3 regions of the Ensifer sp. M14 genome follow, and region 1 is predicted to be linked to each of the others. Evidence: predicted binding sites of a transcription regulator. Region 1 holds the regulator's gene; each other region holds the start of a gene.
What was found. Region 1 encodes LexA, which represses DNA repair genes until DNA is damaged. Its sites were predicted from a motif close to TGTTCNNNNTGTGTTCNG; they were not measured.
Positions count from the first base shown of each region.

Region 2: the regulator LexA is predicted to act here: its motif matches at 1,211-1,228, upstream of BLJAPNOD_RS00980 (DNA recombination protein RmuC).
Region 3: the regulator LexA is predicted to act here: its motif matches at 1,384-1,401, upstream of BLJAPNOD_RS10305 (ribonuclease).

Region 1 covers NZ_QJNR01000004.1:2,952,686-2,955,958, reverse strand. The annotation lists gene BLJAPNOD_RS14200 (hypothetical protein) at 332-664, shown strand; gene lexA (transcriptional repressor LexA) at 785-1,504, opposite strand; gene BLJAPNOD_RS14190 (hypothetical protein) at 1,685-1,924, shown strand; gene BLJAPNOD_RS14185 (hypothetical protein) at 1,974-2,261, opposite strand; gene BLJAPNOD_RS35625 (hypothetical protein) at 2,737-2,880, opposite strand; gene BLJAPNOD_RS14180 (DUF4242 domain-containing protein) at 3,060-3,273, opposite strand, start outside.
Region 2 covers NZ_QJNR01000004.1:187,658-190,930, reverse strand. The annotation lists gene BLJAPNOD_RS00980 (DNA recombination protein RmuC) at 1-1,178, opposite strand, end outside; gene def (peptide deformylase) at 1,331-1,855, shown strand; gene fmt (methionyl-tRNA formyltransferase) at 1,961-2,896, shown strand; gene truA (tRNA pseudouridine(38-40) synthase TruA) at 2,896-3,273, shown strand, end outside.
Region 3 covers NZ_QJNR01000004.1:2,158,181-2,161,453, forward strand. The annotation lists gene BLJAPNOD_RS10295 (DMT family transporter) at 1-253, opposite strand, end outside; gene BLJAPNOD_RS10300 (alpha/beta hydrolase) at 266-1,231, opposite strand; gene BLJAPNOD_RS10305 (ribonuclease) at 1,450-2,196, shown strand; gene ettA (energy-dependent translational throttle protein EttA) at 2,313-3,273, shown strand, end outside.

The sequences.
Region 1 (3,273 bases):
GGCGCTTGCCGGTTGTGCCCTGCTTCGCGGGCCGTCAAGTTCCGGGCGCACCTGGCGCAGCTGTGGCGAAGTCTGCTTGCTACTGCTTCGCCGCCAAGGACGGTTGCTTTTCCTAGGCAATCCGCCGTCCGCGCGTGCGCTTCACGCGTCGGCGCAGCCAATAATCGTGCGCGCATCTGGTTTGCCGGCGACGTACCCCGAAATGGTGATTCTGCCTGTATTGTCAGTGCAAGGATAATTGTCTCTAGACGGGTTCAGGAATGAATATTCCGTCGATGCGAGCCGTATAGCTAGCGTCAAACAAAACCGACAATGGAGGAAATGACATAAAATGAAATGTAAGATCGCCCTGACCGCTCTTGCCATTTTTGCCGCAACGACGGCCACCGCAAGTGCTGAGGATCTCGTCTTTCAGCTGAAGAACAAGACGAAAGCCGTACTGACGAACTTCTATACGTCGCCGGTCGGCGTCGACCAGTGGGAAGACGATGTCTTCGGGCGGCAGGTGCTTAATCCGGGCGAGAGCATGGAAATTACCATCGCCGACGGACGCGATGTCTGCAAATACGACATGCGCTTCGAATTCGAGGAAGGCTCCGGTCTCGATACGACCGAAGACACGCAGGACCTCTGCGAGTTGGGCGAGTACTCCATACACGAATGAAAATTGTCGAGTGCTTAAAGCGCTCGACTTGATCACTTCCGTCTCGCTACCCCTTGAGGTGGCGAGACGTTCAAGCATAAGAAGGCCCTTCCAGCAGGAAGACAGCCAACGTCATCTGGCTTAGTGATAGCGGCGGATCAAGCCGACGAGCTTGCCCTGTATCTTGACGCGATCGGGGCCGAAGATGCGTGTCTCGTAGGCCGGATTGGCCGCCTCGAGCGCAATCGACGCGCCTTTGCGCCGGAAGCGTTTCAACGTCGCTTCTTCGTCATCGACAAGCGCGACGATGATGTCGCCGGGGTTGGCTGTGGTGGCATTGCGTATGATCACCGTGTCGCCATCGAAGATGCCGGCCTCGATCATCGAATCACCTTTCACTTCAAGGGCATAGTGCTCGCCGCTGCCGATCATATCGAGCGGCACCGTAATATCGTGCGTGTTGTTCTGTATCGCCGAGATCGGTACGCCGGCGGCAATACGGCCCATGACCGGAACCGAGACGGAGTTGTTGTCTGCCACCGGCGGCGCTTTTGCGGCAGCCGGGGCGGGCGCAGGAGGTTTGCCGAGGCTTCCCTCGATGACGCTTGGTGAAAACCCGCGACGCGGCTGAGCGTTTCCCGCGTAAGCTTCCGGCAGCTTGATGACCTCAAGCGCGCGCGCGCGATTGGGAAGGCGCCGAATGAAACCACGTTCTTCGAGCGCCGTAATCAGCCGGTGAATGCCCGACTTCGATGCCAGGTCGAGTGCATCCTTCATCTCGTCGAAGGATGGCGGAACACCAGACTCCTTCATGCGTTCGTGGATGAAAAGAAGCAATTCCTGTTGCTTGCGGGTCAGCATGGCAAGTCGCTCCAGAGGCGTGAAACAAATCAAGAACAGACACTATCTGTTCCATATGTGTTCCGCAAGTGCCTAAAATTCGGTGAATGTTGTATCAATTGTGCGCCTATCGGCTGCCTCGGTGCTGGGCATGCCATGCGGAGCTGCTATGCCTCGCGCTTTTCACGGAATGAGGGTGCAATGAAAAAGATGATTCGAATCCTGTTGACGATCGTCATCGCAACGACCGTCGTCCTCGGGTTTCGCTGGTATCAATACGTCGACAACAGGCAGAGCCCGTTCGATGAAGTCGGCATCGCATTGAACGCGATGATGCCGGGGCCGGTCCGCCAGTGGGGTTGTGGCCGGCTAAAGCGCACCTTCGGCAACGGACTGCCGCCGCACGGATGCGCAGCCAGTAACGGAAGCGAGTGGGAATAGCTCGGCAATAAGCCGTTGCAAGGCGGGCATCAAAGAAGGAGAGGGCGTTTCAAGCCGGCTGCGTTGCAGAACAGGCGTCCTCGAATTCCTTCACGGTCTCGGCCGAGTTGTCCTCCGGCAGCACCGCATCTGCCGCGTCGGTCGCGACCGGCGTGTCGCCTTGATAGACGAACGACTGGATATAATAGGCGATCGAGCCTTTCCAGACATTCCGACCGTCGATCTGCTGGCAGGGGATGGCCAATTCGAAGTCGGTTTGCAGGTCGTCGACCGTGGCCGCGCTGAGGGCGATGTGGGGCGATGCGATAATCGAGGCGATAAGCAAGGCTGCAAGCACGATGGACGTCCGCTAGGTCAGAAGTGGTGCCGATAGATTGGTTAACGATGTGAACCGTGCTTTCGTTCCGGAGTCCAGCAAGCAGACCGCGTACCGCGCGGTGTTCAACAGTTCTTTGCGAAAGACGATGACGACCCTTCAAGCTGTGGCCGCGAAGACACGAAGATTGGCGGGAAGAGCGAGCGTTTCGGGGCGTTTTTTACTCCTCCGGCATCGACCTCAGGCGGCATGGCTGGCGGCGGATCGATCTTCGCGGCTGCAATCGGGACGATTGGCAAGTGCCGCCGCCCGCAGTGTTCCTTGTGTCTGCGGGAAGGTTCACGCGCCGGTCGGGTGTCCTGCGGAGCCGGCATCATTTCTGGTTTCTCGTCGCGGGACCAGTCGCCCAGGATGTGCGGAGACGTGCACATCCCGTCCGACTGGCCACTGATAAAACGTACAGGCGTATTTGGTTCACGAAGTCGGAGCGGCTGCCTTACTTTTTGTCTTTCTTGCCCAAAGAGAAGCTGCTGCCTGCAAGCTTCACCTGGGAGCCTTCTGGCGTAACGGCGGCTTTGACGGTCTTGTCCTTCTTGGGCTTTCTAACCTCGCGGTTGCTTCGCACTTGACCTTTTGCCATGATCGTCTCCTTGGAAAGGCGTGCCGGGGAGCCCTTGTGGGCGCCGAATGACCGGCGGACTAGCGTGCATTGATACGGCCGGAAGTCAATGACGGCGCTCGGTGCGCATTGGTTCGGGCGGGCGGCATGGCCTGCAATGAAGTCAGTGTTCCGCTGGTGTGATTGTAACACCGATTCGGCTATTTGCCGCGACCCTGAGATGCTGTCGTAGGCCCAATCACGGCGGCGACTTCGGTGATCCTGTTGGCCGGAAATCCGCTTCTTTCTGCATGTTCGCGAATAACGTCGGCGGTTGGCGCCTCGTGGACGCAATAAATCTTGTCGCCGGCGACGTAGCTGGTGATCCATGTGTAGGGCACGCCAAGATCTGCAACGACCGCGTTGGATTTCGCC
Region 2 (3,273 bases), 2.8 Mb from region 1:
ACCACCCTGAGGCGCAATTGCCCGACGCGATTGTCGGCAGCAGGGCGCGGTTCTTCCGGCCGCGCCACACCTTCCGCCTCGAGTTCCAGCGCTTCGATCTTGGCGCCGCGGCGGGAAAGCTTGCCCGAGGAGATGAGGATTTCCTCTACATCCTTCTGGCTCATGGCGAAGTGGCCCTGCAATTTGCGCACCCGTTCATCGAGGCGCGTCAGGTCCTCCATCAGCCGCCCCACTTCGCCCTGGATGAGGTGGGCCTGCTCGCGCATCCGGGCGTCCCGGAGGATCGACTGGATCACCTGGATCGATAGCAGCAGCAGCGACGGCGAGACGATGACGATCCTTTGGCGATGCGCTTTCTGGACGATCGCTTCGAAATGCTCGTGGATCTCCGCGAAGATCGATTCGGAGGGGACGAAGAGAAAGGCCGTCTCCTGTGTCTCGCCAGGGATCAGGTATTTGCTGGCGATATCGCGGACATGCACCTCCATGTCGCGGCGGAAGAGCTGGACCATCTGTTGCCGGCGTTCCGGCGTTGTCGCGTCGCGCATGCCGTTCCAGGCTTCGAGCGGAAATTTTGCGTCGATCACCAGCGGCGGCTGGTCGTTGGGCATGCGAATGGTGCAGTCCGGCCGGGCGCCGTTGGAAAGCGTCGTCTGGAAGGCAAAGGCGCCCATCGGCAGGCCGTCGGCGACGATCGTTTCCATGCGCGACTGGCCGAAGGCGCCGCGCGTCTGCTTGTTCGACAGGATGGCCTGCAGCCCAGCCATGTCCTTTGCCAGCGACTGGATGTTGTTCTGGGCGGTGTCGATCACCGCCAGGCGTTCCTGCAATCGCCGCAGGTTTTCATGCGTCGCCTTGGTCTGTTCGCTGATCGAGGCGCCGATCCGGTGCGTCATGCCGTCGATCCGCTGGCTCAGCGTCTGGTTCAACTCCGCCTGACGGGTGCCGAACACGTCGGCCATTGCCGCGATGCGACCCTGCATTTCCGTTTGCGCCGCCAGAAGCATGGCCATCTGTTCATGGCGCTCATCGTCGCCGGCCCGCCGCCTTCGCGAAACGGACATCAGCATGAAACCGACCGCCAGCGCCGCCAAGATCATGCAGAGATGAGCGACAGTCAAGGGTGTTGTGCCGATGAGAAAAACGGGCTGATCGAACGAAATGGGCGCAGGTTCCATGCGGCAAGCCTAGCAGATTCTCTTTCGAAGGCCAGATCAAAACAAGAACATTTGCGCCGGGCGGTTAACGAGATCGGTGCATTGGCGCTGAGCTGGAAGAGTGTGCGCCAATTTTCTTGCACCCGGACGGAAAGATCGGTTATGGGAGCGATATGACGATCAAGCCACTCATCATCCTCCCCGATCCTGTCCTGCGTCAGGTCTCGACCCCGATCGAAACCATCGACGCCGACATTCGTCGCCTGGCCGACGACATGCTCGAGACCATGTATGACGCTCCCGGTATCGGGCTCGCCGCCATCCAGATCGGCGTGGCGAAGCGCATGCTGGTGCTCGACGTCTCCAAGGAAGGCGACGAGAAGACCCCGCACGTCTTCATCAATCCCGAAATCGTCGCTTCGTCGGACGACTTCTCGGTCTATGAGGAAGGCTGCCTTTCCATTCCGGATTATTATGCCGAGGTGGAACGTCCGGCCGCGGTCACCGTCAAGCACCTCGACCGTGACGGCAAGGAGCAGATCGTCAAGGCCGATGGCCTGCTTGCGACCTGCCTGCAGCACGAGATCGACCACCTGAACGGCGTGCTGTTCATCGACCACATCTCCAAGCTCAAGCGCGACATGGTGATCCGCCGGTTCACCAAGGCCGCCAAGACCCGCGGCGCCAAGGCGATCTGATCCCGAGGAAAGCGCCCGCAGGGGCGCTTTGTCGTAGAAGGGCTTGATTTGAGGCGCGTAAACCCGTTTGAAGGGGCCTGATTTCAAACGGTCGGAGTATCCGCCTTGTCGCTTCGCATCATCTTCATGGGAACGCCGGAGTTTTCCGTGCCGACGCTGGCAGCCCTTGCCGGGGCTGGTCACCAGATCGTTGCCGTCTATACCCAGCCGCCCAGGCCCGGCGGCCGCCGCGGCCTCGATCTGCAGAAGTCGCCCGTACACCAGGCAGCCGAGCTGCTCGGCATTCCCATTCTCACCCCCGTCAATTTCAAGGACGAAGCCGACCGCCAGACCTTCCGCGAATTCGACGCGGATGTCGCCGTCGTCGTCGCTTACGGCCTGTTGCTGCCGGAAGCGATCCTGACCGGAACACGGCTCGGCTGCTACAATGGCCATGCCTCGCTGCTGCCGCGCTGGCGTGGTGCGGCGCCGATCCAGCGCGCCATCATGGCCGGCGACCATGAGACCGGCATGATGGTGATGAAGATGGACAAGGGGCTGGATACCGGCCCGGTCGCGCTCACCAAGGCGGTGCAGATCGGCGAGACGATGACATCAGGCGAACTGCACGACAAGTTGATGCAGGTCGGCGCGACGCTGATGAAGGAAGCGATCGGCAAGCTCGAAGCCGATGATCTGCCGCTGACCGAGCAAGCCGAGGAGGGCGTCGTCTACGCCGCCAAGATCAGCAAGGCTGAGACCCGTATCGATTTCGCCAAGACCGCGCGCGAGGTGCACGACCACATTCGCGGCCTGTCGCCGTTTCCGGGGGCATGGTTCGAGTTGGAGATCGCCGGCAAGCCGGAGCGCGTCAAGGTCCTGAACTCCGAGCGCGTGGCGGCCGAAGGCTCTGCCGGAACCGTGCTCGACGATATATTGACCATTGCCTGCGGCGAAGGCGCCGTCCGGCCGACGCGGCTGCAGCGGGCTGGCGGCAAGGCGCTTGGCCTTGCCGATTTCCTGCGCGGTACGCCGGTTGCCGCCGGCACGAGGGTCGGCTGATGCCGCGCTTTCGATTGACCGTCGAATATGACGGCTCTGATTATGTCGGCTGGCAGCGGCAGGACAACGGCGCCTCCGTCCAGGGCGCGATCGAAAAGGCGATCCTGTCTCTGACCGGTGAAACCGTCTCGGTCCGTGGAGCCGGGCGCACCGATTCCGGGGTGCATGCGGTCGGGCAGGTGGCCCATGTGGACCTCACGCGCCAGTGGAAGCCCCACACGCTGCGCAATGCGCTGAATGCCCATCTGGCCGTGGCCCGCGAAGGCGTCTCGATCCTCGACGCGCAGGAAGTCACAGACAAATTCGACGCGCGGTTCTCGGCGCTGCGCCGCCACTATCTCTACCGCATCATCTGCCGGCCGTCGCGGCTGGCGCTG
Region 3 (3,273 bases), 790 kb from region 1:
GCAGCGCATGCAGCGCCGTCTTGCGCCAGGTGAGGTCGAACAGGCTGCCGCGCACCAGCACGATCGGCAGGATGAAGACCACCTGCAGGATGAAGCGTACAGCGGTAATCTGCGCCGAGGGAACGGTTGCGATCGCCAGCTTGGCGAAGATGTCGATCAGCGGCGACAGGAGCACCGAAAGGACCATCAGCGTCAGGCCGAAGGAGATCCGGTCATTGGCTTTGGCGGTCTTGGGGAGGGACATGTCTGCCATGGTGATTTCGGGTCAGAACCTCTTGCCAACGGCAACCTTGCCGGCCGCAGTCTTGTTGGTGGCAGATTGGCACCAGGCCGCAAAATCCGCGGTCGCCTTCTCGCGGCCGATCTCGTTGAGCGTCTCGTGGCGCATGCCCTCGTGGATCGTGATCGACACATCCGTCATGCCGCGCGCCTTCATTCGTTCGCCAAGCCATCTGATCGCAGCGCCGTTTTCGGTCGAGGGGTCGGCGCTGCCGCCGACGAGATGGACGGGCAGGTTTGCCGGCAGGCGCGCCAGCCGGTCCGCCCGTGCGCCGGCAAAGGCGAGCCGCATGAGGTCCAGCCACAGCGAGACAGTCGCGTCGAAGCCGCAAAGCGGGTCGGCGATGTACTTCGCTACCTCGGCCTCGTCGCGCGACAGCCAGTCGGAATCGGTCTTGCGATCCTTGATCGCCTGACCCCAGGCGCCAAAGGTGAGCTTGGAGAGTAACGGGCTCGGCACATCCGAGCCCTTGAGCGCCTTTTCGATCTTCAGGATCAACTGGCCGCCGCGCCCGGCAATGCCCGGACGGAAGTTCGAGTTCCAGACGGCGAGCGCGTCATAGAGATCAGGATCTGTTTCGGCGGCGTTGAGCGCGATCAGCCCGCCCATGGAATGGCCGAAGAGAATGACCGGCAGGCCCGCATGGGCCTCGACGGCAAGCGCGCGCATCGCCTTGATGTCGGCAAACACCTTGTCGAGCCCGTCCCGGTTCGAGAACATCGCAAGCGGCGCATCCGGCGCGCGGGTCGCACCGTGGCCGCGATGGTCATGGGCGTAGACGTTAAAGCCGTGGGCGGCCATCACGTCCGCGAAACGGGTATAGCGGCCGGAATGTTCGGCAAGCCCGTGGCTGACGAGAAGAATGCCGCGCGCCTCGATGGTTGCCGGATGGTGGCGCCAGCTTAAGGTAGCGCCTGTCGGGCTTTGATGCGTCCTCACCTGCCCGAACATGCCTTCTCCCGGACCAATCGTCAGCTTGCCCGATATCAAATCGATTTGCATGGGAAAGGCAATCGCTGCTTGGTGATCTCTACGCATGAGGTCACAAGCGATTTCCCGCATCTGTAATTACCAGTTGCAATTTTCCCGTTTTGAGCGATATTTGTTCCCGTTTTGTTTTATATCGGGAGAGTGTCATGGCATGTTGGAGAAAAGCGATATCAAGTCCAATGACAATTGTTGCGATGGCGCTGGCGATGCTGCTTGCCCCGTCGTCCTTTGCCTTGGCGCAGGAGAAGGTCGACGCTGGCGCGGGTAGCGGTTCGTTCCGAACGGACTACGTGCTTGCCGTCAGCTGGCAGCCGGGCTTCTGCGAGACACGGCCTGAGCGCAAGGAATGCGCCAGCCAGACGGCGGAACGGTTCGATGCCACCAACCTGTCGCTGCATGGGCTCTGGCCCTTGCGCAAGAGCTATTGCGGAGTGGCGGCCGAGATGCGCAGCCAGGACCGCAAGGGCGATTGGCTCGATCTGCCGAAGCTTGCCATGGCAGATGATACGGCAACTCGACTGCTGATCGCGATGCCGGGTGTCCAGTCGGGGCTCGATCGTCATCAATGGTTGCGCAGCGGCACCTGCCAGGGCGGCACGGTCGACGATTACTTCGCGGTGCAATTGCGCATGCTGGAGGAGCTCAACCGGTCGGCCGTCGGCGCGCTCTTTCGAGGACGCATTGGCGCCGAACTCGACGAGGCGGCGATCAAGCAGGCCTTCGACCAGAGCTTTGGCAGTGGCGCCGGCGACCGGGTGCGCATGCGCTGCCAGACAGTTGCGGGACGCAGTGTCATCACCGGCCTGACGATCGGGCTGACCGGGGACATCTCGGGAAAGACCGGCCTTGCGCCACTGATCCAGGCGGCGGGGCCGACGGAGTTCAAATGCGTCAAAGGCATTGCCGACGCGGCGGGGCGTGGGTAGGCACAGACACGACACAGCCATGGGATAGGCGGGGGCGAGCGCCTTTGGCGATTGCCCCTTTGCACTAATTCGCCTACATAGCGGGCAAATTTCCTTCCCATGTGGAGCATTCCTTTATGGCACGTCAATTCATCTATCATATGACCGGGCTCAACAAGTCCTACGGCGCGAAGAAGGTCCTGGACAACGTCCATCTGTCGTTTTACCCGGACGCGAAGATCGGTATCCTCGGCCCGAACGGCGCCGGTAAGTCGACGGTGCTGCGCATCATGGCCGGCCTCGACAAGGAATATACCGGCGAGGCCTGGCTCGCCGAAGGTGCGACCATCGGTTACCTGCCGCAGGAGCCGCAGCTCGACCCGACCAAGACCGTGCTCGAAAACGCCATGGAAGGCGTTGCCGCGAAGACCGCGATCGTTGAGCGCTACAACGAACTGATGATGAACTATTCCGACGAGACAGCGGAAGAGGGCGCAAGGCTGCAGGACATCATCGACGGCCAGAACCTGTGGGATCTGGAGAGCCAGGTCGAAATGGCGATGGAAGCGCTGCGCTGCCCGCCGGGTGACGCCGACGTCACCAGCCTTTCGGGCGGTGAAAAGCGTCGTATCGCACTCTGCAAGCTGCTGCTGTCGCAGCCTGACCTGCTGCTGCTCGACGAACCGACCAACCACCTTGACGCCGAGACGATCGCCTGGCTCGAAAAGCACCTGCGCGAATATCCGGGCGCCGTGCTGATGATCACCCACGACCGCTACTTCCTCGACAACGTCACCGGCTGGATCCTCGAGCTCGACCGCGGCCGCAGCATTCCGTACGAAGGCAACTACTCGGCCTACCTCGTTGCAAAAGCCAAGCGCATGCAGCAGGAAGGCCGCGAAGAGGCTTCCCGCCAGAAGGCGATTGCCCGCGAGCAGGAATGGATCGCCTCCAGCCCGAAGGCCCGCCAGGCCAAGTCCAAGGCGCGTATCCGCTCCTATGACGAACTGGTTGACGCTGCAGAAAACCAGCGTCCCGGCGACGCACAGATCATCATCCCGGTCGGCGAACGTCTTGGCCAGGTGGTCATCGAGATGG